Regions from separate parts of the Arthrobacter sp. NPDC057009 genome, predicted to be linked through region 1. Evidence: predicted binding sites of a transcription regulator. Region 1 holds the regulator's gene; each other region holds the start of a gene.

Region 1 (7,253 bases):
CAATTCGCGAGGACCTGCCGCAGCGGCGTGACCGCGTCCTCGTGCAGAATGACGGCAAGACCCGCGCCTGCCACCTCTTTGGCCAGGGCCTGGGTGTCGACGGCGGGACGCACCTCGGGGATCCAGGCGCGGCGCGCCTGCTTGGCGGCGGCCGTTACGGCGGACTGCCATTTGCCATGGGCCTTAGCTGCCCGGTCACCCTTCCACCTGACGATGGAGCGTTCCGACTGCCAGGGGATCACCGCGTCGATGCCGAGTTCGGTGGCGGTTTCGATCGCCAACTCATCGCGGTCGCCCTTGGCGAGTGCCTGCACGAGGACCAGCCGGACGTCCGGCCGCTGCTCCATGCTGACGGACGTGCATTCGACAGTCAGTTCGGCGGGGGCGGCTTCGGTGACCGTCCCGGTGATGCGCCTGCCGGCACCGTCGGCAATGTCCACCTGCTCCCCCACCGCCAGCCGTTTGACCGTAACGGCGTGCCGGGCCTCGGCGCCGTCGAGGATGAACAGGGAACCGGGAGCGGTGCTGTCCAGCGTGCCGGCCGGGGTGAAGAATACGGGGTTGCTCACCGCTACAGGTTACCGAGGCGGTCCCGCAGCTTGGCGAAGACGCCGCCGCTCGCCGCGAGCTTGCCCTCGGAGAACTGTTCACCGCGGAGCTTGGCCAGCTGCCGGAGCAGGTCTTCCTGCGCGGGGTCGAGCTTGGATGGCGTTTCCACCTGCAGGTGGACCTTGAGGTCGCCGCGGCCGTAGCCGCGCAGGTGGGTGACGCCAAGGCCTCGGAGCGTGATGATCTCGCCGGACTGGGTGCCCGCCTTGACATCGATCTCCTGCTTCCCGTCGAAGGTCTCCAAGCTCAGTTCCGTGCCGAGGGCGGCAGCAGTCATGGGGATGTTCAGGGTTGCGTGCAGGTCGTCGCCCTCGCGGACGTAGGTGGAGTCATTGTTGACGCGGATTTCCACGTAGAGGTCACCGGACGGTCCGCCCGCGGGGCCGGCCTCGCCCTGTCCCGAGAGCTGGATCCGTGTTCCGGTGGCCACGCCGGCGGGGACCTTGATGGTCAGGGAGCGGCGGCTGCGGATGCGGCCCTGGCCGCTGCACTCGTTGCAGGGGTCCTTGATGACTGTGCCGAAGCCCTCGCAGGAACCGCAGGGCGCGGCGGTCATGACCTGGCCCAGGATGGAGCGGACTGCCCGCTGGACCTGGCCGCTGCCGCCGCAGATGTCGCAGCGTTCCGGATGCGTGCCCGGCTGGCAGCAGGACCCTTCACACGTGGGGCAGGTGACGGCCGTGTCCACTTCCAGCTTCTTGTTGACGCCAAAGACGGCGTCGCGCAGCTCGATCCGGACACTGATGAGCGCGTCCTGGCCGCGGCGGACGCGGGACGCAGGTCCGGTAGTGCCGCCGGCGCCGAAGAAGGTGTCGAAGATGTCCTGGAACGCGAAGCCCTGCCCGGCGTAGCCGCCGCCGCCGAAGCCGTTGTCGGTGCCATTCTCGTTGCCGGTGGTGTCGTAGACCCTGCGCTTCTGCGGATCGGACAGCACCTCATAGGCGTGGGTTACGGCCTTGAACCGTTCCGCGGCCTCTTCGCCCGGGTTGACGTCCGGGTGAAGGGAGCGGGCCAGCTTGCGGTAGGCCTTTTTGATCTCTTCGCCGGTGGCTTCCGGGGAGACTCCAAGAACGTCGTAGTGGCTGCTCAAAGTTCGTATCTCTTCCTGGTTGTACTGCCTGTGGTCAGAGGATGTCCGGGGCGTCCGGTCACGGTCCCAGAATCCTCGAAAGGTAGCGGGCCACCGCGCGCACGGCGGCCATGGTGGTGGGATAGTCCATCCGGGTGGGGCCGAGGATGCCCACCTTGGCGGAAGCGTCAGGGCCGTAGCCGGTAGCCACGACCGACGCCTCGGCCAGCCCGTCGTAGGGGTTTTCGCGGCCGATGCTGACGGCCACTCCCCGCGGGTCCTGCGCCATGTCGCTCAGGAGCCGTAGCATCACCACCTGCTCCTCGAGGGCCTCCAGGACTGGTCCGATGCTGAGCGGGAAATCCACGTTGGACCGCGCGAGGTTGGCGGTCCCTGCCATGACCATGCGGTCTTCGCGGCTGTTGTGGGCGAGGCCTTCCAGTCCCTTCGCGAGGGCCATGGCCGCGGGGCGTTCCGCCGGCGCGCAGCCGGCCACGACGGCGGCCAGGTGCTGGGGCAGGATGGCCACCGGTGTTCCGGCCACGCCAGTCAGGAAGCGGGTTCGGAGGGCGGCGATTGTGTCGTCTGACAGGTCCTGCCCGGCGTCGACAACGCGCTGGTCCACCTTGCCGGAGTCGGCAATCAGTACGATCAGCACCTTGCGCGGCGCCAGGAGCACGAATTCAATGTGCCGGACCACGGCGCGGCTGAGGTGCGGGTACTGCACGACGGCGACCTGGTTGGTCAGCTGGGACAGAAGCCTCGCCGTCCGGTCCAGGACGTCGTCGAGGTCCTCGGATCCCTCGAGCAGCGTCTGGATGGCTCGCTTCTCCGCCGGAGAGAGAGGTTTGACCGCCGAGATCTGGTCCACGAACAGGCGGTAACCCTTGTCCGTGGGAATCCTGCCTGCGCTGGTGTGCGGGGCCGTGATGAGGCCCTCGTCCTCCAGTGCCGCCATGTCATTGCGGATGGTGGCGCTGGAAACGCCCAGATGATGCCGTTCCACCAGCGCCTTGGAGCCGACGGGTTCGCGGGAATGGACATAGTCCTCCACGATGGCGCGCAGCACCTCAAGCTTCCGTGGTTCGCTCACAGTCCACCTCCTTTTGGCCTTATCCGCGCCGGGCCTGATCCCGCCCGTAAACGCCATGGTTAGCACTCGACATGCCTAAGTGCTAACAAGTCTAATATGACTCGCCCCGTTGTTAGCATTGGTACCGCTCCGGGCGAAAATCCGGGCGCCTGCCCCCGGCGGCATGCACGCTGCCGGAGCGGCTCTTTTCCATGCAGACTCCTATTGCAAAGCGGTGAATGAATGCAGTACCAGAACTGGGGCCCGCAGGAGATTGCAGCTCCCGCCAAGAACAGCCTGCCCGAGGTGCCGGTGGAGCGCGGGATGGTGCTCGAGGACGCCCAGTCCGGCTGGGTGGGCGCCGTGACCCGGGTGGAGAAGTCCGGCGGCATGCACGTGGTGGCGCTCGAAGACCGCCGCGGCAAGTCCCGGTCCTTCAAGCTTGGCTTCGGATTCCTCCTCGAGGGACAGCCGATCCGACTGATGCCGCCGGCTCCCAAGGCAAAAGCCGCCGGGTCCGCCACGGCCACACGGACGGCGTCGGGCTCGGTGCGCGTGGAAGGGCAGCGCGCCCAGGTGGCCAAGGCCAGCCGCATCTGGGTTGAAGGCAAGCATGATGCCGAGCTCGTGGAAAAAGTGTGGGGCGACGACCTCCGGGTGGAGGGCATCGTCGTCGAGCCCCTGCACGGCATCGATGACCTGGCGGCAGCGGTTGCCGACTTCCGGCCCGGTCCCGGCCGCCGGCTGGGGGTTCTGGTGGACCACCTGGTCCCCGACTCCAAGGAGTCCCGAATTGCCGACGCCGTGATGGCGTCCCCCGGCGCCGCCGGGAACGTGCTGATCGTGGGCCACCCGTATGTGGACGTGTGGCAGGCGATCCGGCCGTCGGTGCTGGGAATTCCGCAGTGGCCCGTGGTGCCCCGCGGCACAGACTGGAAAACGGGGATCCTCACCGCCTTCGGCTGGCCGCACGAGACCAAGGAGGACATTGGCCTCGGCTGGCAGAAGCTCCTCGGCGCGGTGCGGACATACGCTGACCTCGAGCCCGCCCTGCTGGGCCGGGTGGAAGAGGTCATCGACTTCCTGACGGTGCCCTAGTTCCACGGCCATTCCCCGTGTTTCAGCGTTGGGCCCACGGTTGCCCCTACGGCCCGGTATCCTTGGTACGGCGTCACCGCACTGCGGCCCGGCGCCACACGCACCGCACAAAAAGCACGATCGCACCAACGCAAGCTAAAGGAAGACACCGTGGCAGAAGACGCTCGCGACCGCAGGGACACCCAGTCCGGCCAGGACCTGCCCCAGTACCATGGCGTTCCGGCCAACGCGCTTCCGCTGACGGCCAGCGAGGACCGGCAGTGGGCCACCCTGGCGCACTTCGGCGGCATCCTCGGGTGTGTTCCGGCCCTGCTGATCTACCTCATCTTCCGCGACCGCGGTCCCTTCACTGCGCAGGAGTCCAAGGAAGCGCTCAACTTCACCCTGCCGCCGACAATCGCGGCGTTCGTGGCGAACCTGCTGGTGCTGCTTCCCGTCGTCGGAAACCTGTTCGCGGTCCTCGCCACGCTCATTTGGATTGCGCTGACGTGTTTCGCGGTGTCCGCCGGCGTCCACGTCAACAAGGGCCAGCCGCACCGGTACCAGTACAACCTCCGCTGGATTAAGTAACGAGCTCACCAAAACAACGCGAGGTCAGATACTGCCCAATATCCTCGAAGGATTGGGGCGGTATCTGACCTCGCGTTGGTTTTGCAAGTTCAGTCGGGCAGGATCCTGCGGACCACGGCATCGGCCAACAGGCGGCCCTTCAGCGTCAGGACCAGGCGGCCCCTGAAAACCTGCTGCGGTACCACCAGGCCGTCGGCGATCAGCCCGGCCACGGCCTTCCTTCCGGACGGCGAGAGGGCAGCGGTATCTAGCCCTGAGGACAGCCGGGCCTCCAGCAGCACCTTTTCGATTCTGCGCGTTTCCGCGTCGAGAGTCTCGCGGCCGGCCGCCGGGGAGACGCCTGAACCCAGCCGGCCGGCATAGGCGGTGGGATGCTTGACGTTCCACCAGCGCACCCCGCCAACGTGTGAGTGCGCACCCGGGCCGATCCCCCACCAGTCATCCCCGCGCCAGTAGGCAAGGTTGTGGCGGCACGCCTGCTCCGGCGTCGCGGACCAGTTGCTGACCTCGTACCAGTGCAGGCCGGCGCCGGTGATCATCCGGTCGGCGAGCTCATACTTGTCGGCGTGGTCGTCGTCGTCGATCCCCGGAACTTCACCACGGCGGATCTGGGCGGCGAGCTTGGTGCCGTCCTCGATGATCAGCGCGTAGGCGCTGATGTGGTCCGGCTGGTAGGACAGCGCCGTCTCAAGCGAGAGGCGCCAGTCCTCCATCGATTCCCCCGGCGTGCCGTAGATCAGGTCCAGGCTGACCGAGAGGCCGGCGTCGCGCGCCCACTGCACCACGAGCGGGACGCGGCTGGGGGTGTGGGTCCGGTCAAGGACCTTCAGGACGTGGGGCACAGCGGACTGCATGCCGAAAGACACGCGGGTGAATCCCGCATCGGCAAGCAGCTGCAGGGATTCGGGCGTGACCGAGTCCGGGTTGGCCTCCGTGGTCACTTCGGCACCGGGTTCGATGCCCCAGCGGTCGATGGCCGCGCGGAGGATTCGCGCCAGGTCCCCGGCAGGGAGCAGCGTAGGCGTGCCGCCGCCGAAGAACACGGTGCTCAGCTTCCGGGCCGGCAGGCCCGACTGCTCAAGGACCCGCGCGGCAAAGTCCACTTCCGAGATGGCAGTGGAGGCGTAGGCATCCTGGGACGCCCCGCCTCCGAGCTCGGTGGCGGTGTAGGTGTTGAAGTCGCAGTACCCGCAGCGCACCGCGCAAAACGGGATGTGCACATAAAGCCCGAAGGCCCGGCTGGCTGCACCCTCCAGCGCCTGCGGCGGCAGCAGGCCGTCCGACGGCGCGGGGTCGCCCAGGGGAAGAACGCTAGGCATGGGTGCGGCCTCCGGAGCTTACGGCCACGGTCATCACTACTTCTTGGCCTTGTCCTTGGAGGAGTCGTCGGTGGTCAGGGCTGCAATGAAGGCTTCCTGCGGCACTTCCACGCGCCCCACCATCTTCATGCGCTTCTTGCCTTCCTTCTGCTTCTCCAGCAGTTTGCGCTTACGGGAGATGTCACCGCCGTAGCACTTGGCCAGCACGTCCTTGCGGATGGCGCGGATGGACTCGCGGGCGATGATCCGGGACCCGATGGCGGCCTGGATGGGCACCTCGAACTGCTGCCGCGGGATGAGCTCGCGCAGCTTGCCGGTCATCATCACACCGTAGGCGTACGCCTTGTCCTTGTGCGTGATGGCGCTGAAGGCGTCCACCTGTTCGCCCTGAAGCAGGATGTCCACCTTGACCAGGTCCGCGACCTGTTCGCCGTCGGCCTTCCAGTCCAGCGAGGCGTAGCCGCGCGTCTTGGACTTGAGCAGGTCGAAGAAGTCGAAGACGATCTCGGCCAGCGGGATCCAGTAGCGGAGCTCCACGCGGTCCTCGGACAGGTAGTCCATGCCGCGCATCTGGCCGCGGCGGCCCTGGCAGAGCTCCATGATGGCGCCCACGAATTCATTGGGCGCCAGGATGGTGGCTGCCACCATGGGTTCCTGGACCTCTTTGATCTTGCCGGCCGGGAACTCGCTGGGGTTGGTCACGGTGACGTGGCTCTTGTCCTCCAGCGTGACTTCGTAAACAACGTTTGGCGCAGTGGAGATCAGGTCCAGGTTGAACTCGCGCTCCAGCCGCTCACGGACGATTTCAAGGTGCAGCAGGCCCAGGAAGCCCACGCGGAAGCCGAAGCCGAGGGCGGCGGAGGTTTCCGGCTCGTAGACCAGGGCCGCGTCGTTGAGCTTGAGCTTGTCCAGGGCGTCGCGAAGCACCGGGTAGTCGGTGCCGTCGAGGGGGTAGAGGCCGGAGAACACCATGGGCTTCGGGTCCTCGTAGCCGCCCAGCGATTCGGCGGCGGGCTTGGCCAGGTTGGTGACGGTGTCGCCAACCTTGGACTGCCGGACGTCCTTTACGCCGGTGATGAGATAGCCCACCTCGCCGACGCCGAGGCCCTTGGAGGGCGTGGGTTCCGGGGCGCTGACGCCGATCTCCAGGAGCTCGTGGCTGGCCTTGGTGGACATCATCTGGATGCGCTCACGCGGGTGGAGCATGCCGTCCACCACACGGACGTACGTGACCACGCCACGGTAGGTGTCGTAGACGGAGTCGAAGATCATGGCCCGGGCGGGGGCTTCCGGGTCGCCAACGGGTGCGGGCAGGTCGCGCACGATCTTGTCCAGCAGCGCCTCAACGCCCACGCCGGTCTTGCCCGATACCAGCAGAACGTCCTCGGGGTCGCCGCCGATGAGGCCTGCGAGTTCGGCTGCGTACTTCTCCGGCTGGGCTGCGGGCAGGTCGATCTTGTTGAGGACCGGGATGATGGTGAGGTCGTTTTCCATCGCCAGGTACAGGTTGGCGAGC
Region 2 (7,253 bases), on a different contig from region 1:
AAGCAGTGGTCGGTTGCCATCGCCACCGCGGTGGGGGCAATCCCGTGGCCGGCCCGGGCCTGGTCGACCCAGTAGCCGAGAGTCGCCATCATCGCGGATCCCCACACTATGGAGGAGACGGTGAGCTGCCCCACAATGACCGGGTCACGGTATCCGGGTGTCCACTCCGCGATCACGAAGGGCAGCGCCGTGGCCTGGGCCGCCTGTGTGTTCAGGGACTTGACCATCTGCCGGTAATCGGGCAGCGCCCCGCCCGGGATGGGGTTGGATGCTTCCCAGGGCGCCAGCCAGTCGCTGTTGCGCGAACGGACCTCAGTCCATTCCTTCCGGTCGCGGTACCTGATGGGGCGCAGGACGATATCCCCGCATTCCAAAGTGACCGGCCAGATGTGGCTGACCCTCATGAGGGCTTACTCGGACAAACGGGCGGCGACTCGCGGAAGCCAGTCACGCAGACCTGGTCCGAGGTCATCGCTGTCGATGGCGAGCTCCACGCAGGCCTTGAGGTAGCTGAGCTTGTCCCCCGTGTCGTAGCGGCGCCCGCGGAAGACCACGCCGTATACGCCGCCGCCTTCACCGTCCCTGCTGGCGAGCTCCTGCAGCGCGTCCGTCAGCTGGATCTCGCCGCCGCGGCCCGGTTCGGTCTTCTCCAGGACATCGAAAACGTCGGGGTGGAGCACGTAGCGGCCAATGACCGCCAGGTTCGAGGGCGCCTCGTCGACGTCCGGCTTCTCCACCAGCTTGTTGATCTGGACAAAGCCCTCGCCGTCAATTTCGGAGATGTCCGCGCAGCCATAGGCGCTGATCTGGGACGGCTCCACCTCGATGAGGGCCACCACGGAACCGCCGGTCTTGGCCTGCACTTCGATCATGGTGCTGAGGAGTTCGTCGCGGGCGTCGATGAGGTCGTCGCCGAGGAGAACGGCGAACGGCTCGTAGCCGACGTGCTGGCGTGCACGCAGCACCGCGTGGCCAAGGCCCTTGGGGTCACCCTGGCGGACATAGTGGATGTCGCCGAGGTTGCTCGCGGCCTGGATCGATTCCAGCTTGGCGGTGTCGCCCTTGGCCTCCAGCGTCGCTTCCAGGGCCGGGACGCGGTCGAAGTGGTCCTCAAGCGCGCGCTTGTTGCGTCCCGTAATCATCAGGACGTCGCTCAGGCCGACTTTGACGGCTTCTTCAACGACGTACTGGATGGCCGGCTTGTCAACTACCGGCAGCATCTCCTTGGGCATGGCCTTGGTGGCCGGCAGGAACCTGGTGCCGAGTCCCGCTGCGGGGATCACGGCCTTGCGGACTGAACAATTGGTGGAAGTCACTGGTCTAATCTATCCGAGGGAACATTCATACGGTAAATGCTTCCGGCAGGAGCACGGCCGCCTGCCCCGCGACAAAGGGAGACATCATGCCCACAGGCACCACCCAGTCGAAGGACGGGATCCGTGCGCGTCACCGGCAGATCCGGGCCACGCTGACAGCAACGGACCTCGCAAACGCCGGCGATGGCATCGCCTCCCACGGCCTGCCCTGGGCCGAGGCCATCGCCGCGGGCAAGCCGGCCACGTTCACCGCCTACCTCGGCGTCGATTTCGAACCGCCAACCCTCCCCCTGCTGCACGCGCTGCATGAGGCTGGCCACAGCATCCTGCTCCCGGTGTGCGAACCGGACCGGGAGCTCAGCTGGGTCTTCTGGACTCCGGACAGCGAGTTCATCCGCAGCAGGTATGCGCCCATCCAGGAACCGGCCGGCGAGCGCCACGGCCTGGACACTGTACGGACTGCGGCCGGGATGTTCATGCCGGCGACGGCAGTGGACCGCAGCGGCAACAGGATCGGCCAGGGCGGCGGCTACTACGACAAGTTTCTGGCTGCTGCCAACGCCGGCGGCCTGCACCTGCCCAAGGCCGCCATCATCTACGACTCCGAACTCCTGCCCGCACAGACCATCCCTGCTGAGGACTTCGACCGTCCCGTCGAGGCAGTGCTCATGCCCTCCGGGCTGGTAGCCTTCGCGTGACCTCGCCTGGGCGGGGTGCTAGAATTGGCACTCAGGCCCTGCGACTGCTAATGGAGACATTTCCGCCGAGGTGATCCGACAAGGAGAATCCGGGAAGTGACGCCAGGCAGCACGGGACCTGTCGTTTGTCCAAGAGGAGGATCTACAGTGCCCACGTATGCCTATGCCTGCAAGGATTGCAGCCATGCCTTCGACATCGTGCAGTCTTTCACCGACAGCACTCTGACGTCCTGCCCCGAATGCCAGGGCACGCTCCGCAAGAAGTTCAACAGCGTGGGCGTGGTCTTCAAGGGCTCCGGCTTCTACCGGACTGATTCGCGCGATTCCAAGGGAAGCACCGTCTCGGCCTCCCCCGCTGCATCAGCGCCGGCCACCGCAGCTGCGCCTGCTGCCTCATCCGCTGCCCCGGCAGCAGCAGCCGCAAGCTAGGCAGGTTCGTGCGGCGCCTGCCGCCTTCGAACCGCAGCCGCCTTAAACTTCAGGAGTCCGGCCGGGTAGACCCGGCCGGACTCCTTGTTTTTCCACGGACGGCTTTTCCACATACGGCTGTCCGGACCTGCCGCGGCCCAGCGGATGGCCAGTAGCGTGGCGGCATGCCAGCTACCGGAATTTTCCCCGCAAGGGCAACCCGTCCGGCCGTTCGCCGAGGGCGCCGCAACCCCTTGCCCGGCCCGGCGGTCCGCCACCGCCCGCGCGGACAGCGGTTTTCGGGATGGCTGAACCGTAACCGGCGCCTTGCCGTGGCGCTCCTCCTGTGCGCAGCGGCGGGGATCGCCGTTCACCAACTGACGCCCGCCCCTGCCCTGACCGTAAGCGTCCTGGCCGCTGCCCGTGATCTTCCGGCCGGCGCGAACCTGAGCGGCAGTGACCTCAAACCCGTGAGCGTGCCGCCGGCCCTGGTGCCGGACGGGACCTTCGCACACAACCCCGGAGTGACCGGCAAGCAGCTGGCCGCGCCGCTTCGCAAGGGCCAGCTCCTGACCGATGCGCAGCTGGTGGGGCCGGGTTTGCTGACCGGCGCGCCGCCCGGATCTGCCGCCGTTCCGCTGCGAATGGCGGATCCCTCCTCCATCCAGCTGGTTTCCCCGGGGCAGCTCGTGAACGTGGTCCTGACCAGCGGCAACGGCTACGAGCAGGCATCAGCTTCAAAGGTGCTCGCCCGGTCGGTGCCCGTCCTGTGGACCTCCGGCCAGGAAAGCCAGGGCAGCCAGTGGCTTGCTGCCGGCGATTCCGACGGGCTGCTGGTTGTGGCTGCCACACCGGACCAGGCCGGCGCCCTGGCGGGTGCGTCAACCCAGGGGAAGCTGTTTTTCGTGCTCGTCGGATCCAATGCACGCTGACCCGGCTCCACGCCCTCGTCGTCAGCCCCAGTGCGCCGACCGACCCCGGCGTTCCAATCAACCCCAGTGCGGGGGTTTCTGCTCCTTCAGCCACGCGTCGTGGTCGTTGTCGGATTCAGAGTCGCCCCAGGTACGCGCATCATCCTCGGCCGCTTTCTTCGGAACCACCCCGTCGCCCTGCTGGTGCTTCAGGGGTTTCACCGGCCTTACCCTGGCAGGCTTCTCGTCTGGGCTGTTTTCCTCCGGGCTTTTCTCCTCCCGGGCGGCAGGCTTCTCCCCTGTGGGCGGAGCAGGCACGTCGTTCGGATTCACCGCATCGTCGGATGTCATCGCAGGTCCTCTTTCCGCTCGCCGACCTGCTGGACCTTGGCGGCAGCCTCATTCTCGGCATCGTCTTTGCCGGCAGCCTCATTTCGGGCACCGTCCATGTCGGCCGAGCCGGTGCCGGCATCTTCCCGGTCAGCGGCCCCATGCTCTGCTGAAGCAGCGTCAGCCGCGCCAGCATTGGCGTGGTGTGCATCGGCGCGGTGGACGTCACCCGCCGCACGATCAGCGGCGATCCCGTCCGCCTCCTCCACAAACCGGTCGTCCTGGCCGATGCCGTACCGGTCATCCTGTCCAGGTTGAGGTTCGGGTTCGGGCTCGAAGTCGTCAACGGCAAGGGTGCTGACGTCGTCATCCAGGAAAAAGCCCGGCGTCCCGAAGGAACGCAGCGGAGGGGCGGGCTTCTCCAGTCCGAGGTACCCGCCGATCCTGTCAGCGCAGGCCGAGGGATCGGTAAAGACCTCGATGGTCCACAGCGGCATGTACCGCCAGCCGAGCCGCTCCAGCAGCTGGGGGCGCAGCCGGCTCCGTTCCCGGACGGTCATCTGCCGGTACTGCTCGGTGCCGTCGGATTCGATGGCCACCGGGCGCGGGATGTCGGCGTCGTCCTGACCCATGGTGCTCAGCGGGTCGGCGGCGGCCACCACATCGATGGCGCCGTCGTACTGGTGCCAGACGCGGGCACCGCGGGCGCGCAGCCGGTCACCGAGATCGGCAACCAGCGGATCTGCCCCCAGTGCCTGTTCACTGGCCGCTGCCCTGGACGCGGGGGTTCCCAGGTTGGTGTTGCCGGCAATCTCCCGGTCCAGAAGTTCGTAGAGGTCGACGGCGCCATGGGCCAGCCGGGTCCGGTCCAGGTCCTCCGGCTTGAAGCAGGTCAGGACGTGCAGCGACTGCCGCGCCCTGGTCATGGCCAGGGCAAACTTGGCCCGGCCGCCCTCGGCGGACAGCGGACCGAAGCTGTGCAGGGCCCGGCCGTGCGGCGTCCGCCCGTAGCCCGGCGAGAAGATCACGCGGTCGCGGACCAGCCCCTGGGCGCGTTCCAGGTCAACAACCCTGAAGGATTCCTCTCCTGCCGTGAAGAATCCGGAGAGCGAGGGATGGTTTGGCAGCTGCAGCCGGATGGACTCGCCGATGCGTGCCGCGTGCCGGAGGCTGGCGGTCACCACCGCCAGCGAGGTCCGGGGCCGGAGCCGCGCGTGTTCGAACACGAGGTCAACCACGCGGTTCACCTCGGCCACCACCGATTCGACGCCCTCATGGTCTGCGCTGGGCAGGCCGGTGCCGTCGGGCAGGTACTCCACCGTCAGTGCACGGTCCAGCCCCGTGGCCGACTGGCCCTCGGGCAGCCGGCGGAGGCCGCCGTCGTAAAAGTTCTTGCTCAGCTGCAGCACCATGTCCTCGTCCACCGCACGGTAGACCGAGCGCAGCGGCGCCGTCGGCAGCACCGCCGAAAGTGCGGTAAAGGCGCTTTCGACGCTCTGGTGCGACTGCTCACCGGCCGCGAGCCGCTCGACGGCCACCGTGAAGGTGCGGGGACTGGCGATCTTGTCGTCACCGAAGGCGATCACCTGCCGGGCACGGGCGACGGCGGGGAGCACGGCCTGCAGCGACGTCGCCTCGGCGTCGAGGATCACCACGGCGTCGAACTTCTGCTCGGCGGGGAGGAGCCCGGTCATGAGGTAGGGGCTGACCGACCAGACAGGCACCAGCATGGGAACCAGCGCGGGGGCCTGCGCCGTCAGCGCGGCCAGCGTGACCCGTCCGTCCTTGAGCAGGCTTCGGAGCAGGTCCGCCTGGCGGGAATGCTCCTCGATGCCTGCGCGCCAGCGCTCGGCCAGCTTCCACCGCATCCGGCCTGCGCCGCTGGCGATGTGGGCGTTGTCCGCGAGGCGGTACTCGGCCTCAAGCTGGCGCAGCGCATCGCCGTCGGACATCGCCAGATAGTCGTCCCCGCTGATCATCGCCTCTAGCGCCGACTGCCACCAGGCCAGGTCCAGTTCCGCGGCGACGGACTCTGCCCCGACCTCGCGTTCCGCGAGGTCTGCCAGCAGTTCCCCCAGCCCATGCTCGCGCATGTTCTCGATGAGCAGGGTGCGTTCGGGCAGGGTCTGCAGCGTCTGGGTGTCCGCGACCAGCAGTTCCAGGCGCTCCATAAGCTCCGGGTACGGAATGGTCTCGAGCGAACCGCCCGCCGCCGTATGCCGCAGCGCCTCGCCCAGCATCTTCATCTCGCGGGTAAGACCCCGGTGCATGATGCTGATTTCGGCGAGGCCTGACGGCACGGCCGGGTGCCGCTGCGTGGTGGCGTACCCGGCCCACTGGGCACGCTGTTCCTGCACCAGCACCAGCGAGCTGTGAAGGTCAGAAATGTGCACCCCCGGGCGGACATACTCCTTGGCCACCCGGCGCAGGCGGGAGCGCTGCATGGAGGCCATGTCGATGCCGCGTTCCCGGCGCCAGGAGGACGACGCCGTCGCGGAAATCAGGTCAGTCACGGGCCGGTCAAAAATGTCCGGCGTGAACTTGTCCAGGCTTTCGCGGACAGCAACCAGGAGCTTGAGCTGGGAGCCCCATTCGGCGAAGGTGGCACCCAGCCGGATTTCGGCGTGGCTGGACACGTCCTTCATCCGTTCCTGCAGCAGCGGCAGCTTCTTCGCCACTGAACGCGCCAGCTCCTGGGCTTCCTCGGTTTCCTTGCGGGTCACCAGGCGTGCACCATGCCAGGGGCTGGTGGTCGATGCCCTGCTGAACGCCCCCAGTTCGGCCGCCCGCTTCAGCCGGCCCGCCAGCTCCTCGCGGTCCCGGATGTTATCCAGGACGCTGCGCTTCAGGCGGACGGTGGTGGCGGGTGCGGGCTGGATGGAGGTCAGCTCAGCGAGCGACTGCATGGCCTGGTACGGCGAGCAGCCCCACCGCTGCCGCACGTTGTGCAGCGAGGCCACATGGTCCAGAAGGGCGTGGCGGTGCTCGGTGAGGGTCTTGTGCAGGCTGCCGAGCTGCGGCTCCTGGGCCTTCTCGTTGCGCACGATGGCGCGCACCAGCTGGCCCTTGAGCTGCTGCGGCGTTGCGTTTCCGGTCAGCTGGAAAAGGATGGACTCCAGGCCCAGGTTTTCGAGGCGCCCGGCCACTTCGTTCAGGCTGGCACGCCGGTCCCCCACCACCAGGACGGTCTTGCCTTCATCCACCAGCGCACCAATCGTGTTGATGGCAGTCTGCGTCTGGCCGGTGCCCGGCGGGCTACTCACCACCAGCGAGTCCCCCGCACGGACCGCGTCGATCACGTACTGCTGGTCGGCGTCGGCATCGAGGAGGAGCAGCTCCTCCCCCGGGTCCCGCTCGTCCACGCTGGGAAAGCGCCCCGGCTGGAGCTCCGGCACGTCGATGACTTCGCCGGACGCGGCCTTGGCCAGGGATGACACCAGCGCGTTCTGCCCGTTGATCCAGGGATCGTCGAGGTTCCCGGAAAGGTCCGCGAAGGTCGAGACGAGCAGGTTGTGCTCCACGTCGGCGCCGTGGATCGGCTTGACCAGGGTGCTGATCCGGTCCAGCACGGGAAGGGGGTCGAACCGCGC
Region 3 (7,253 bases), on a different contig from region 1:
GCTGCAGCCAGACCAGTTCGAGCCCGGCCGGCGCAGCGAGCTCCTGGATGTCCGCGTCCGAGCCCACTTCGATGAAGGCCAGGCCGCGGGCGTGCTCCGGCAGGGACTCGATGACGGCGGCCATGGCCGGCAGGGCCGCTTCGTCCCCGGCCAGGAGGTACCAGTCCGCGGCCGGATCGGGGTTGTACGCGCCGCCCGGCCCGGTGAAGATGAGGCTGTCACCCGGTTCGGCCTTGGCGGCCCAGGGGCCGGCCAGGCCCTCGTCCCCGTGGACCACGAAATCAATGGCCAGTTCGCCTGCCGCCGTATCCACCCGGCGGACCGTGTACGTCCTGGTGTAGGGCCACTGCTCCCGCGGCAGCGTTTCCCGGATGGCCCAAAGGTCCAGGGGTTCCGGGTAATCCACGCCAGGCTGCGGAAAGACGATTTTGACGTACCGGTCGACGAAGTCGTTGTTGATGTAATCAGCGAAGCCCGGGCCGCCGGCAACGATCCGCACCATGTGGGCGGAAAGCTGCTCGCGCCGAAGGACAGTCAGGGTGACCTGCGGGCGGGATTTCTTGGTGGCGGACGTGGTGGCCGGGAGGGAACTCATGCAGGTAAGCCTAGCCTAAGCTCCTTAAGGGACGGCGGGGATCTCCCAGTCCACCGGGCAGGCGCCCTGCTCCATCAGCAGTGCGTTGACGCGGCTGAACGGCCGGGAGCCGAAGAACCCGCGCGAGGCGGACAGCGGGCTGGGGTGGGCGCTGGCCACCACGGGCGTGCTGCCCAGCAGGGGGCGGACGCTCTCGGCATCCTTGCCCCAGAGCACCGCGACGAGCGGGGCGGCGGTTCCGTCCGCTGTCCGGCGCCCGGCGACGGCGGTGACGGCCGCCGTCGAGATGGCCTCCCAGCCCTTGCCCCGGTGCGATCCGGCGGCGCCCTCGCGGACGCTCAGCACCCGGTTGAGCAGCAGGACGCCCTGCTCCGCCCAGGCGCCGAGGTCACCGTGGATCCGCGGCGGCAGGCCAAGGTCGGATTCAAGCTCCCTGTAGATGTTGGCCAGGCTGCGGGGGATGGGGCGTGTTCCGGCGTCAACGGAAAAGGCAAGCCCCACCGCATGGCCAGGGGTGGGGTAGGGATCCTGGCCCACGATCAGGACCCGCACACCCTTCAGGGGCTGCCGGAAGGCCCGGAGGACATTCGACGCCGACGGCAGCACCCGCCGCCCGGCTGCCTCCTCAGCGGCGAGGAAAGACAGGACGGACCTCAGCGCGGCTTCCACCCCGGACAGGGCCTCCGCCCAGTCAGGCGCCATCAGTTCGCTGAACGGCAGCCTGGCGAGCTCCGCAAAATCCGGGCCGGCGGTCCCGGCTGGTTCCAGGTCGAAGAGGGGTTCGGGTTCCATCACGCCGTCCATTCTTCCGCAAGGCCGCGCGCAGGCGCTTGCCGGAGCCCTTGCCGGGAGCGTGCAAGGGGCCGCCTCCGGCAGCCGCGCCGCAAATGACAAGGCTGTTATTCCTCCGTAACATAGGGGAGGTACTTTGACCGGATTCAGCTAAGGAGAGCGCAGTGGCCGAGCCGTTGCAGGACCACCTCGCAGCTCAGGAATCACACCAGGATTCAGGGCAGGACGCTGAGCAGGATGCAATGACGGGGCACGGGCTGCGCAGCGGCTCGCTGCTGGACGACTTCAAGCTCCGGGACTCGCCGCTGAGCGAGCGTGAGCAGCAGATCCTCGCCCTCGAACGGCAGTGGTGGAAGTACGCTGGAGCCAAGGAACAGGCCATCCGGGAGCTCTTTGACTTGTCCGCCACGCACTACTACCAGATCCTCAATGCCCTGATCGATACCGAGCATGCGCTGGCCCACGACCCCATGCTGGTGAAGAGATTGCGTAGACTACGTACGTCACGTCAGCGGGCCCGCACTGCACGCCGCCTTGGATCTGACGCGTAATTGCTAGTGCCGGACTGCCGGCGAAAACCAATAAGGACGCCTGTTTACCATGACTAATTTTGCTCGGGACGAATTCGACAGGGTGCCTGAGGTCTCCTCCCGGCAGGGCGTTCACCGCGCCGTTGCCGCGCCGTCCCGCCCGAAGTTGTGGCCGATCCTGTCCGTGGGTATCGGGGCGCTCGCAGTGGGCCTGGTTGCTTTCCTCCTGCTGCCGCAGCTCGGTTTCCAGCCCGTCATCGCACCGCCGTCGGCCGCGGCGCCCGGCACTTCCGCGTCGGCAAGTGCAACGTCGACGCCCTCTGCAAGTGCGACACCCAGCGCCACTGCGTCGGCGTCACCGTCCACCTCTGCCTCCGAGCCCGCTTCCCCTTCCGCCGTGGAGCCTGCCACCTCGGAAACCATCGCCCCTGCGGCTGCCGACAAGTCACAGCCCGTCGACATCTTCAACGGAACGCTCACCTCCGGCCTGGCAGGACGTGTGGGTGCCACGGTCCAGTCCGACGGCTGGGTGCTCGGCGAGGTGGCCAACTGGCAGGGCGCGCCCCAGCAGCAGTCAGTAATCTTCTACTCCGCCGCCCACCGCGCCAACGCCGAGGCGCTCGGTGCATTGCTGAACATCCCGACCCTGGTGGAAAGCGCGGACTTCGAAACGTCCGTGGCAGTGGTGCTGGGTCCCGGCTACCAGTAGCCATCCGGTTACGCCTGAATAACTATTGCCTCCCTCCGGGGCCGCCGGCCTCCGCCGCCAAGGGCCTGTTTGGATAGAGTGAAGGCAAGCTTCAGGGCGTAATTCACGGCACACACCGACGTGGGCCTTACGGAAGCAAACGTGAAAGTGTGGGGATCATGGCATTGGGAACCGTGAAGTGGTTCAACGCCGAGAAGGGCTACGGCTTCATTACCGTCGACGAGTCAGGCGACGACGTCTTTGTGCACTGGTCGGCCATTCAGACTGACGGCTACCGGTCGCTTGACGAGGGCCAGCGTGTGGAGCTGGAAGTCGGCGAAGGTGAAAAGGGTCCGCAGGCAGAAATGGTCCGGCCCGTCTAGTGGCACGCCGCACAGGTTTCCGGGGCCCTGCTGCCTGGGGCGCCGCCGGCTGGTGTGCCGCCGCCGTGCTGGCGCTCGGCGCCTGCTCCGGCTCCGGGGACAATGCCCGGACGGCTCCCGTTGAAGCCAGCGGCGACGGAACCCTGCGGATCGGGCTGATCCTCGACAACACCGGGCCCCAGGCCTTCCTGAACGCCGCCCAGCTGGCCGCTGCCAAACTGGCCGTCCAGGAGATCAACGCGGCGGGCGGGCACAAGGGCCGGCCCGTGGAGCTGCTGCCCGAAACCACCGGCGGCGACACAGCCGCCCAGGCCCGTGAACTGGTCAATGCCAAGGCCGACGCCGTCATCGGCCCCACCGATTCGAGCCGCGCACCCGCCGCCATCGACGTGCTGTCCAAAGCCAGGATCACACTCATCTCACCGGCCAACACCGCCCCGGAGCTCAGCAGCTACAAGAGCGGCGGCTACTACTTCCGCACAGCCGCGTCGGACATTGCCCAGGCGCCCGTCCTGGTCAAGGTCGCCAAGGACGCCGGAGCCAAGAGCCTCGCGGTGGTCTATGAGGACAGCAGCTACGGCGAAGAACTGTCTGCGGCCGTATCTGCTGCGGCCAAGGCAGGCGGGCTGGACCCCGTGACCCTCACCGGCTTCAAGGCGGGCGAGGCCGGGCAGTCTGCGGCCGCTGCCCGCGACGCGGCGCCGGACGCCGTCGTCCTCATTGCCCGGGACGGCGCGCAGGGTGCCATCGCCGAGCTCGCCAATGCCGGGCTGCCGGGCAACAAACTCATCCTGGGCGACGGCGCCTTCAGGCAGTACGGTTCCGCCCTCGGCTCCAAGGTGCTGGAGGGGGCGCGCGCCCTGGTGCCCGGCGTCTTCCCCTCGGCGCACTTCCAGGCTGAACTGGTGGCCATCGACGAGGGTCTCAAGGACATGACGTTCGCGGCTGAGACCTATGACGCCGTGAACCTCGCGGCCCTGGCCGCCGCCGCGGCAGAGGACGACGCCGGTGCCTCCATTGCCGGTGCGCTCATCTCCGTCTCCGGCGGCACGTCCGGCAGCCGTGTGTCCGTCTCGCCGTCCGGCCCGGCGACCGTCTGTTCCACGTACAAGGACTGCCTGGCGGCAATACGGGACGGAAAGGCCATTGACTACGACGGCGAGTCCGGCCCCGTCCGCTTTGATTCCAACGGAGACGTCACCGCGGCGAAGTACATGGTGTTCACCTACGGCGCCGACAACAAGGCCAAGCTCACAGGCAGCGAGGCCGCCGGCAGGTCTTCGGGCTGATCGCTGGCAGCGAATACTGCTGCCGGTGCACGGGACAAACAAGGGCATCTGCTTGCACTCTCCCCGGGGGAGTGCTAATTATTGATTAGCACTCCAGCGTGCCGACTGCTAAAGGGTCGTCCGGTTCCCGCCGGCATACCGACGGCGGCGGCGCAAGGAGCGAAAGAAACACCTGGTTGGGGTGAGATCCGGACTGTCGGGCGTACAGAGGCCTGCGGGAAGGATCGTCCGTCGCGGGCACCGCAGCAAGGTTCCTTCTTAACGACTGTCCCGAAAGGACTACTGCCGTTATGGCCAAGATCATTGCATTTGATGAAGAGGCTCGCCGCGGTCTTGAGCGGGGCCTGAACACCCTCGCCGACGCCGTCAAGGTCACCCTCGGCCCGCGTGGCCGCAACGTCGTCCTCGAAAAGAAGTGGGGCGCCCCCACGATCACCAACGATGGTGTCTCCATCGCCAAGGAGATCGAGCTGGACGATCCCTACGAGAAGATCGGCGCCGAGCTGGTCAAGGAAGTTGCCAAGAAGACGGATGACGTCGCTGGCGACGGCACCACCACGGCCACCGTCCTGGCCCAGGCACTGGTCAAGGAAGGCCTGCGCAACGTCGCGGCCGGCGCTGACCCGCTGTCCCTCAAGCGCGGCATCGAGAAGGCCGTCGAGGCCGTCACCGCAGAACTGCTGGACTCCGCCAAGGAAATCGAAACCAAGGAAGAGATCGCAGCCACGGCTTCCATCTCCGCCGGTGACGACGAGATCGGCGCCCTGATTGCTGAAGCCCTCGACAAGGTGGGCAAGGAAGGCGTCATCACGGTCGAGGAGTCCAACACCTTCGGCCTCGAGCTGGAGCTCACCGAAGGCATGCGCTTCGACAAGGGCTACATCTCCGCTTACTTCGTCACGGACACCGAGCGCCAGGAAACGGTCCTCGAGGACCCGTACATCCTGATCGTCAACTCCAAGATCTCCAACGTCAAGGAACTGGTTGCTGTCCTCGAGAAGGTCATGCAGTCCAACAAGCCGCTGCTGATCATCGCCGAAGACATCGAGGGCGAGGCCCTGGCCACCCTGATCGTCAACAAGATCCGCGGCACCTTCAAGTCCGTCGCCGTCAAGGCCCCGGGCTTCGGTGACCGCCGCAAGGCGCAGCTGGCCGACATCGCCATCCTCACCGGCGGACAGGTCATCGCCGAGGAAGTCGGCCTCAAGCTCGAGACCGCCGGCCTCGACCTCCTGGGCAAGGCACGCAAGGTTGTCGTGACCAAGGACGAGACCACCATCGTCGAGGGTGCAGGCGACGCAGACCAGATCGCCGGCCGCGTTTCCCAGATCCGTTCCGAGATCGAAAACTCCGACTCCGACTACGACCGCGAGAAGCTGCAGGAGCGCCTGGCCAAGCTGGCCGGCGGCGTTGCAGTCATCAAGGCCGGTGCCGCCACGGAGGTCGAGCTCAAGGAGCGCAAGCACCGCATTGAGGACGCTGTCCGCAACGCCAAGGCTGCCGTCGAAGAGGGCATCGTTGCCGGTGGTGGCGTGGCCCTGATCCAGGCCGGCGCCAAGGCATTCGCCAACCTGCAGCTCGAAGGCGACGAGGCAACCGGTGCGAACATCGTCCGCGTTGCCATCGACGCCCCGCTGAAGCAGATCGCCTTCAACGCTGGCCTCGAGCCCGGAGTTGTGGTTGACAAGGTCCGCGGCCTGCCCGCCGGCCACGGCCTGAACGCAGCATCCGGCGAATACGTCGACCTGCTGGCTGCCGGCGTGAACGACCCCGTCAAGGTGACCCGCTCTGCCCTGCAGAACGCGGCTTCCATCGCCGGTCTGTTCCTCACCACCGAGGCCGTTGTGGCCGATAAGCCGGAGAAGGCTGCTCCGGCCGTCGGCGGCGGCGACGAGATGGGCGGCATGGGCGGCTTCTAGCCTCCCGCTGCTCCCAGCTGGCTAAAGAGTGCGGCCTCCTCCTGGCGAGGGGGCCGCACTCTTTTTGTCTGCGCATTTTTGTCCTTGCAGTCTGGCAGGATGGTTCGGTGACGATTACTGCAGCAGCCGACGGTTCGGCATTGGGAAACCCGGGTCCCGCAGGGTGGGCCTGGTACGTGAACGACGACTGCTGGCGGGCCGGCGGCTGGCCGCACGGCACCAACAACCAGGGTGAGCTGATGGCTGTCCTGGACCTCTTCCGCTCCACCGCGCACCTCCCCGACGAGGACCTGCACATACTCTGCGACAGCCAGTACGTGATCAACTCCGTGACCAAGTGGATGCCGGGATGGAAGCGCAAAGGCTGGCGCAAGGCCGACGGCAAACCCGTGCTGAACGTGGACATCCTCAAGGACATCGACCGCGAGCTCGCCGGGCGCAAGTACCGGTTCGAGTGGGTCAAGGGCCATGCCGGGCACGAGCTGAACGAGGCCGCGGACGAGCGGGCCAGGGCCGTGGCACTCGCCTACCAGCAGGGCGTGGCCGCCCGTTCCGGACCGGGGTTTCCCAACGCGGAACCGGCGACGGCCCGGCGCGCTGTCAAGGAGGGCCGCGGCATGGGCGGTGTCCCGCCGCTGCTGGAACCGGAACCCGAAGTCCCGGCGCTCTTCGGATCCGGGGAACCTGATCTCTTCACCGAACTGGGTCTGGATGAGTCGGAGGCTGAGGCGTTTGCCGAAGCGCCGGCAGGCGCCACGCCCGAGGAAATCGTCGAGGCGCTGGAACGGGAACTCCTGCGCCCGGACGTCCGCAGCGACATCGGGCGGATAGGACAGCTCCTGCACCCGGACTTCACGGAGATCGGTACGGCCGGACGCCTCTGGACCCGGGACGCCATGATGATGTCCCTGGAGGAAAGCCCGGCCGGTCCTGTTGATCTGGACGTGCTCAGCGCTGACCGGATCGGCACCGACACTGTCCTGCTGACCTACCGGAGCTACTCCCGCACCGGTTCCGCGCTGCGGAGCTCCCTGTGGGTCCTGGACGGTGGACAGTG
Region 4 (7,253 bases), on a different contig from region 1:
TGCCGCCGTGGATCTGCGCAACTACGGGCAGGTGGTGGATGTCATCCTCGGCCTGGACGACCGGCACCAGGGCTTCGACGCCGTCGTCCATCTGGGTGCCATCCCGGCTCCCGGCCTGGTGCCGGACGCCGCCACGTTCGAAAACAATATGCTGTCCACGTACAACGTGTTCCAGGCGGCCCGCAGGGCCGGCATCAAGAAAATCGTGTACGCCTCCAGTGAGACGGTGCTGGGACTGCCGTTCGACGTCGATCCTCCCTATATCCCGGTGGATGAGGAATATCCCGCGCGCCCGGAGAGCACCTACTCGCTGGTGAAGCATCTTGAGGAGCAGATGGCCATCCAGATGACGCGCTGGGACCAGGAGCTGAGCATCACCGGCCTCCGCTTCTCCAATGTCATGGACCCGGAGGACTACGAGGAGTTCCCGTCCTTCGACTCGGACGCCGCGCTGCGAAAGTGGAATCTCTGGGGCTACATCGATGCCCGCGACGGCGCTCAGGCTGTGGCGCGTGCCCTCGAATACCGCACGCCGGGCTTCGAGGCCTTCATCATCGCCAACGACGACACGGTCATGAGCCGCTCCAGTGCCAGCCTTGCAGCGGAGGTGTTCCCCCGGGTGAAGGTGACGAAGGAACTGGGCGAGCACGAAACCCTGCTGTCCATCGACAAGGCCAAGCGTCTCCTCGGCTACGCGCCCGAACACAGCTGGCGGACCTACCACTCCAACCGGACGACGCCCACGGAGGACTGAGCGCCGAGCCCGGGCTGAGCGCGAACGTACACTTGTGGCCCTTGGGAAGCGCTTTCCAGGGGCCCCAAGTGTACGTTCGCGCTGTCCTGGACGCCGTCCTGGACGAGCTGGACGCGCGCGTGAATCAGGCAATGCGCCGTTAGGCGAAGCGGCAGGAGGGCCTTTGCTACTTGGAAGGCTGGGGCACTTCGCAGGTCAGCTTGGGGTTGGCGCCCATGTAGTTCAGCGGTCCGGCGGCGATGGTGATCGCCACGGTTCCGGCCTCCGTGCAGGAGTCCGGGGAACCGCCGAAGTAGCCGCGCTGGAATGCGGCAAAAACGCCGATGATGAGCCAGATGACCACAAGCAGTCCGATGATCCTCACGGCAGCCTCCGTAGCCCCGTTGCCACTTGAATGTGTGACCAATTATCCACCGCGTCCGTCATTCAGGACAGGGCTACCGGAACGGGTCTATCGGTTTTGCGCCTAACTGGGCTCAGTGGTGTCGACGGGAGTTTCCTCGACGTCCGGAGTCTCCTCCGCCGTGGCGATCTGGTCATCGGTGGGTGTGCCGGTCTGCGTGCCGCCTGGGGCGCCATTCCTGCCCTCCTCCGGTTCGAACGTGTTCGGCTCACCCGCACCCACCGCGACGCCGGTGCCGGAATCCGGAACGCCGTCCCCCTGCGTCTGCGGTGACGTTCCGCTGTTCTGGTCTTCCTGGCCGGTTCCTTCAGTGCTCATGTCGTCTCCTGAGACCTCGTGGGCTGGAAGTTTTACCGTAACAGCGGGGGAGGACATCCGTAAGGGGTCCGGGTTCCTGCCGCCCGGCGCCGAACAGGGATAACCTTCAGTTCTAGACACTTTCCCTCAGCGCACAGGCGGTCTTTCAGGTGGCAGATGAATCAGTGAGCAAACAGGGACGGTGGCGGGTTTTCCACGACAAGTTCGTGGTGGAAGAACGCTACATGGAACCCGGCGCGAGAAAAGCGCTCTACGTGACGGCGATCGTGCTCGCTGTGGTGGGGGCCGCCGTATTCTTTGTGACGCTGTCCGGCGTCCTGGAACGTGACGGCCTGGCCAGCGCCGACGATGCGGCGCAGCGCTGGCTCCTGACCACGCGCTCGGAGGTCCTGACCGTCGTCATGATTGTCCTCGCCGTCATCTTCGGCCCCGTGGCGCTGCCCATCATCGTCCTTGTGGTCACGGTGGCGTGGGGCATCCTGGCCAAGCATGCCTGGCGGCCCATTCTGCTGGCGTCGGCAATGCTGACAGGCGTGGGGCTGGCCCAGCTAGTCGGCAGGACCGTGGGGCGGGAACGCCCTCCCGTGGACCAGATGCTGTTCGGTGCCGACCACACTTTTTCTTTTCCGTCCGGTCACGTGCTGGGCGCCTCGGACTTCCTGCTGGTCACCACGTTCCTGGTCTTTTCCCGCCACCGGAAGCCCAAGGCCGCGGTCATAGCCTTTGCCTGCGCCATTATCGGCATCGTCCTGTCCGCGATCAGCCGGCTGTACCTCGGCTACCACTGGGTGAGCGACTCCGTGGCATCCGTTGCCCTCTCGCTGGTGGTCCTCGGCGCGGTGATCGCAGTGGACACCTGGCGCACCGCCCGGATACCCGGGGAAGAGGTTACGGGGGAGCTGTCGAAGGCGGACACCCAGGACTAGGCATGGCCACTGAAGCCGATGTCCGCAGGTTGTGCCTTGCCCTGCCGGGCGTGACCGAGCGCGCCAGCTGGAACCAGCCGGCCTGGTTCGCCAGGACCCTGATGGCCCGGATCTGGGAACCGGGCGTGCTTACGGTCAAGACAGCAGAGCGCGAGGCTCTCGCCGGAACGGATCCGGACACCTACTTCTGGACGCCGCACCATGAGCGGTCACCCCTGCTGGTCCTGGTCCGGCTTTCCAGGGTCGACGGCGGCCAGCTCGCCGAACTGCTCGAAGATTCCTTCCTGCTGGCCGGCGGGCGGCTATAGCCCTCAGGCTTCGCTGTCCTGGCTGGCAGGCCCTGCTGGCCGGTCGCCGTCGTCGGTGCCAGCTCCACTGCCGGTGCCGGCTTCAGTCCCGCGGGCGCGGGCGCGCTTGAGCTGCCGCCGCAGCCGGGCATTGTCCATTTCCAGTTCGAGCACCTTCGCCACGCCAGCGAGGTTGAGCCCCTCGTCCAGGAGCTCGGCGATGCGCCGGAGGACCGCCAGGTCGGCTTCGCTGTACTGGCGCGTGCCGCCCTCCGTCCTTTCCGGGGTCAGCAGTCCGCGGCGCTCATAGAGCCGGATGTTCTGCTGGCCCGTTCCCACCAGCTCCGCCACCACGGAAATCGCGTAAAGCCCGCGCCCGGCGCTGTCCCGGTTGCCCATATGGTTCCCCATCCAGATTTCCTGATTTTCCTCTTGCACCAGTTTGGCACTGGTGCTATAAAAAATCTATATCCACCACCATAGATAAACACGGTGGATAGCCAACCTACATGCTGAAGGGAGTGGGAAATGATGCTAATCCGTACTGACCCGTTCCGTGAGCTGGACCGGCTCACACAGCAGGTCTTCGGAACAGCAGCCCGTCCGGCAGCCATGCCGATGGACGCGTGGCAGGAAGACGGGGAGTTTGTGGTGGCCTTTGACCTGCCCGGAGTTTCACCGGACGCCGTGGATCTGAACGTTGAAAGGAACGTCCTGACTGTCCGGGCCGAACGCCGTGACGCCACCCAGCCCAACGTCGAACTGGTGGTGTCCGAGCGGCCGCGCGGCGTCTTCAGCCGCCAGCTCATTCTCGGTGACACCCTGGACGCAGACAACATCAAGGCCAGCTACGACCTTGGCGTCCTGACGCTACGGATTCCGGTTGCCGAGCAGGCAAAGCCACGGAAGATCGAGATCGAAAGCAAGGGCCAGCTGCACCAGATCGAAACGTAGCCGGCCGCCGTGCAGGCAGGGGCGGCCTGCGGTTTCCAGCCGGATTCCGCCAGGCCGCCCAGCCGCGCCCGTCAACAAAAATTCCTTCCAACTGCCAGGCTTCAGTCATGACCAGCCCCTCACCGGACTACTATGCGGTGCTGCAGATTCCGAAGGCGGCGTCGCAGCAGGAAATCGCCCGCGCCTACCGCACCCAAATGCGCCGCCACCATCCGGATGTTGCCAGCGGTGAAGGGGTGCCGGCCGAACTGCAGCTCGTCATGCAGGCCTTCGCCGTGCTCCGGGACCCGAAACGCCGTGCGGCCTACGACCGGGAGGTCCTTGCCGCCGCTGCACGTGAACCTGCCGGCGCCCAACCATCCGCCAGCAAAGCACAGGACATTCCCGTCCACGTGGTCCGCCACCGGGAGCCGCCGCTGCGCGTCACACCAGTCCGGTGGGAGAGCGGGCCGTGGGCCTGAACCCGATCCGTATGCCAGAGGAGAACCACAGCCATGAGCGATTGGCGCCGCTATGACTCCCACCTGATCCCGGCCTTCCATGAGCGCTTCGAACAGCGCTGGGGCAAGGGAACAGCGCCGTTCCTGGATCCCGAGGCCCACGAGGAGCCGATGCCCCGCGCGCAGTGGATCAACCCCGCCACCGGTGCCGCCCTGGCCGTGGTGCCCGTCTGGTCGGACGACGACCAGCAGCACCGCTCCTTCGGGGTGTTCTATCTGCCGCCGTCGGGGGATATCTGGGTGCTTCGCCCGGGCCTCACCCAGTTCCTGGAGCCGGGCGCGGGCGGCTCCGCCAACCTGGTGGCCCTGCGGAACGATGCCTTCCGCAAGGCCGTGTCCCACGCCAACGAATTCCTCTTCGGCCCGCCGCCACTGGTGGATTGATTAACCCGGTCCGGCGAAGCCTGTGGACCCCGGTCCGAAGGGACCGGGTCCGGGGAATCCCGGTCCGGGAAAACCGTGCCCGCCAAACCCGGCCCCGGGCAGGCCCGGGCCGCCCAGCCCGTCCCCGCCGCCGGCGGGGCCGCTGCCCAGCAGGCTCCTGGTGAGGGTCTCGCCGTCGGCCATCAGTTCTTCCACCGCCCCGAGCAGGTAGCTGTCCGACACAGCTGAACCGTCCAAGGCGGCACGCACAACGGCCCGGCGGACCAGTTCACGCGCGAAGGAGGCCGTCGTTCCCTCGGTGCGGGCGGCCGCGTCCCGGACGGCACCAGGGCTGAACGGAATGCCGCGTGCATACAGGGTCACCAGCCCGATGCGTTCGTCCAGCGCCGGCAGCGGAATGTCCACGGCCAGATCCACACGGCCGGGCCGCTGGGCGAGGGCCCGCTCGAGCATGTCCACCCGGTTGGTGGTGAGGATGAACGCGACGTCGGCGTCATGGTCCAGGCCGTCCATGGCGTCGAGCACCTCGAACAGCAGCGGCTGCGGCCCGTGCCCGAAGCTCCGGTCCTCGGCAATCAGGTCGCAGTCCTCAAGCACAACGATCGACGGCTGCAGTGCCCGGGCCATGGCGGCAGCCTCGGAGATCCTGGCCAGTGACCCCCCGGACAGCAGGATCGCCGTGATGCCGGCACTCTGGCTCAGCAGGTACCGCACGGTGTGGGTCTTGCCGGTGCCCGGCCGGCCGTACAGCAGGATGCCGCGCTTGAGGTGCTGGCCGTACTCGTTCAGCGACTCCCGGTGCGCGGCGATGCCCAGGGCGTGATCGGCCACTTTCCGGAGCAGCCCCTGGGGAAGGATGACGTCGGAGGCGGTGAGCCCCGGCCGGGCATGGAAGGTGACTCCGCCGGTGCTGGGCCCGTACTCGCCCATGACCAGGGAGATGACCTGGCCTTTCAGCACGCTGCCGCGCTGCATCCGCCGGCGGAACTCAGCCAGGAAGTCCGCGGTGTTCTTCGCGTCGGAAGCCAGGACCTCGAGGCACGCCGTTTGCCGCCCGTACCGCGGCGCCGCGTCCCGCTGGAGGACAGCAACCGGGCGGCCTTCGTGCCTGAACAGCCACAGGCCCAGCGCCACGGCCTGCCGCTGCTCGTCCGGGCCCACAGCGAGGTTGATGTAGTCGGGCTGGGACAACGGAAACTGCGGGAAAAACTGGGACTGCTGCAGCATGTCGCTCAGCGACTGGTGATGGCGCTGGTCTCCGCCGCCGATGCCCACAAGCCGGAACTGATCATCCTCAGCGGCGAGTTCGGCCATCAGGATGTCCGCGTCCACGAACCGGTGCGCGGGCACCTCCTCCACCACCACCGCGAGCGATTCGGCCGGCACCTCCAGATGGTCCGTGATCGTTGTCACCAGCTGCCTTCCGGCCTTCACCCGGTGCTGTCCGGACTGCGCGATCTGAACCAGCTGCGCGAAATCATCGATGAACTTCCCCAATTTTTCATCCATGTTGCAGACCCTACCAGCGGCGGTCAACACCTGGCGGAGGATGGTGCCCGGCGGGCAGGCGCCGCGACGCCCGGCTCCCCTTCCCGGCCCCTCGTCAGCGAGCCCGGCCTGTGCCATTCTGGGAGATACCGCAGTCCCGGAAGGTGCAGGAGTACGGCGGCGCAAGGACCTGAGCTGCTGAAGGAGAAGGCCATGTTTGTGCCCAGGGGTTCGTTTTCCAGCTTCAGCGTCGATGACGTGGCACGGGCGAGGGAGTTCTACGGGCAGACACTGGGCCTGGCGGTATCCGACGGCGCGATGGGCACGCTGGAGCTGTTCATGCCGGAAGGCCACAGGATTTTCGTTTATCCCAAGGACAACCATGAGCCCGCCACCTTCACCGTGCTGAACCTCGTGGTGGACGACGTCGAGGCGGCCGTTGACGAGCTCAACGCGGCCGGCGTCCGGACCAAGATCTACGACGATGCCGACCTGCCCACGGACGCGAAGGGAATCGCCCGCGGGATGGGGCCGGATATCGCGTGGTTCAAGGACCCGGCCGGGAATGTGATTTCTGTGATTAATCCGGGCAGCGCGGCGCCCTGAGCGGTAGACTCCGGCAATCTGAAGTTTCGGTTACCAGCCGTTCACAACGTCACAGAGGTCCAGCGATGCATCCTTCCGCCAAAGAATTGGCCGCCATGGTCCCGACCGGTTTCACCCTCGGGGTGGCTACGGCCGCGTTCCAGATTGAGGGGGCGCTCGATGAGGACGGCCGCGGACCCGCCGGCTGGGACGTCTTTGCCGCCAAGCCCGGGACGATCGTGGACGGCCACAGCCCCGCCGTGGCGTGCGACCACTACCACCGCATGCCGCAGGACGTGGCCCTTATGAAGGAACTCGGCATCGATTCCTACCGGTTCTCACTGGCGTGGCCGCGGATCCAGCCCGACGGCCGGGGACCGGTGAACCGGGCCGGCCTGGACTTCTACGACCGGCTGCTGGACGAGCTGCTGGCCAACGGGATTTCCCCGATGGTTACGCTCTACCACTGGGACACGCCGCTGGCCCTCGATGAGGACGGCGGCTGGCTTAACCGGGACACCGCCTACCGGCTGGGGGAGTTCGCCGCCATCGCCGCGGCCGCGTACGGGGACCGGGTGGCCCGCTGGGTGACTATCAATGAGCCCGCCACCGTGACCACGAACGGCTACGCCCTGGGCCTGCACTCCCCGGGGA

What was found. The regulator HrcA, encoded in region 1, represses chaperone genes, less so after heat shock. The targets are predictions, from matches to a motif close to TTNGCACTCGNNNNNNNCGAGTGCNAA.
Region 2: ACFTR6_RS02410 (FmdB family zinc ribbon protein) is a predicted target of HrcA. The motif match lies at 2,039-2,065, and genes of this name have one in related genera.
Region 3: groL (chaperonin GroEL) is a predicted target of HrcA. The motif match lies at 4,363-4,389, and genes of this name have one in related genera.
Region 4: ACFTR6_RS13220 (Hsp20/alpha crystallin family protein) is a predicted target of HrcA. The motif match lies at 3,131-3,157, and genes of this name have one in related genera.

What each region holds. Positions count from the first base shown of each region.
Region 1 is NZ_JBHUSB010000002.1:142,154-149,406, forward strand. Features, by position in the region: gene ACFTR6_RS03840 (16S rRNA (uracil(1498)-N(3))-methyltransferase) at 1-569, opposite strand, end outside; gene dnaJ (molecular chaperone DnaJ) at 572-1,699, opposite strand; gene hrcA (heat-inducible transcriptional repressor HrcA) at 1,758-2,771, opposite strand; gene ACFTR6_RS03855 (DUF3097 domain-containing protein) at 2,994-3,848, shown strand; gene ACFTR6_RS03860 (DUF4870 domain-containing protein) at 3,999-4,418, shown strand; gene hemW (radical SAM family heme chaperone HemW) at 4,508-5,737, opposite strand; gene lepA (translation elongation factor 4) at 5,774-7,253, opposite strand, start outside.
Region 2 is NZ_JBHUSB010000001.1:514,263-521,515, forward strand. Features, by position in the region: gene ACFTR6_RS02395 (GNAT family N-acetyltransferase) at 1-404, opposite strand, end outside; gene galU (UTP--glucose-1-phosphate uridylyltransferase GalU) at 411-1,316, opposite strand; gene ACFTR6_RS02405 (5-formyltetrahydrofolate cyclo-ligase) at 1,403-2,014, shown strand; gene ACFTR6_RS02410 (FmdB family zinc ribbon protein) at 2,162-2,443, shown strand; gene cpaB (Flp pilus assembly protein CpaB) at 2,755-3,354, shown strand; gene ACFTR6_RS02420 (hypothetical protein) at 3,412-3,684, opposite strand; gene ACFTR6_RS02425 (AAA family ATPase) at 3,681-7,253, opposite strand, start outside.
Region 3 is NZ_JBHUSB010000005.1:30,004-37,256, forward strand. Features, by position in the region: gene ACFTR6_RS06920 (siderophore-interacting protein) at 1-595, opposite strand, end outside; gene ACFTR6_RS06925 (uracil-DNA glycosylase) at 620-1,387, opposite strand; gene ACFTR6_RS06930 (DUF3263 domain-containing protein) at 1,552-1,938, shown strand; gene ACFTR6_RS06935 (LytR C-terminal domain-containing protein) at 1,988-2,626, shown strand; gene ACFTR6_RS06940 (cold-shock protein) at 2,785-2,988, shown strand; gene ACFTR6_RS06945 (ABC transporter substrate-binding protein) at 2,988-4,277, shown strand; gene groL (chaperonin GroEL) at 4,568-6,196, shown strand; gene ACFTR6_RS06955 (RNase H family protein) at 6,304-7,253, shown strand, end outside.
Region 4 is NZ_JBHUSB010000011.1:94,333-101,585, reverse strand. Features, by position in the region: gene ACFTR6_RS13250 (NAD(P)-dependent oxidoreductase) at 1-754, shown strand, start outside; gene ACFTR6_RS13245 (hypothetical protein) at 921-1,118, opposite strand; gene ACFTR6_RS13240 (hypothetical protein) at 1,221-1,475, opposite strand; gene ACFTR6_RS13235 (phosphatase PAP2 family protein) at 1,700-2,401, shown strand; gene ACFTR6_RS13230 (MmcQ/YjbR family DNA-binding protein) at 2,404-2,709, shown strand; gene ACFTR6_RS13225 (MerR family transcriptional regulator) at 2,713-3,099, opposite strand; gene ACFTR6_RS13220 (Hsp20/alpha crystallin family protein) at 3,220-3,642, shown strand; gene ACFTR6_RS13215 (J domain-containing protein) at 3,750-4,103, shown strand; gene ACFTR6_RS13210 (hypothetical protein) at 4,137-4,526, shown strand; gene ACFTR6_RS13205 (AAA family ATPase) at 4,527-6,035, opposite strand; gene ACFTR6_RS13200 (VOC family protein) at 6,228-6,620, shown strand; gene ACFTR6_RS13195 (GH1 family beta-glucosidase) at 6,686-7,253, shown strand, end outside.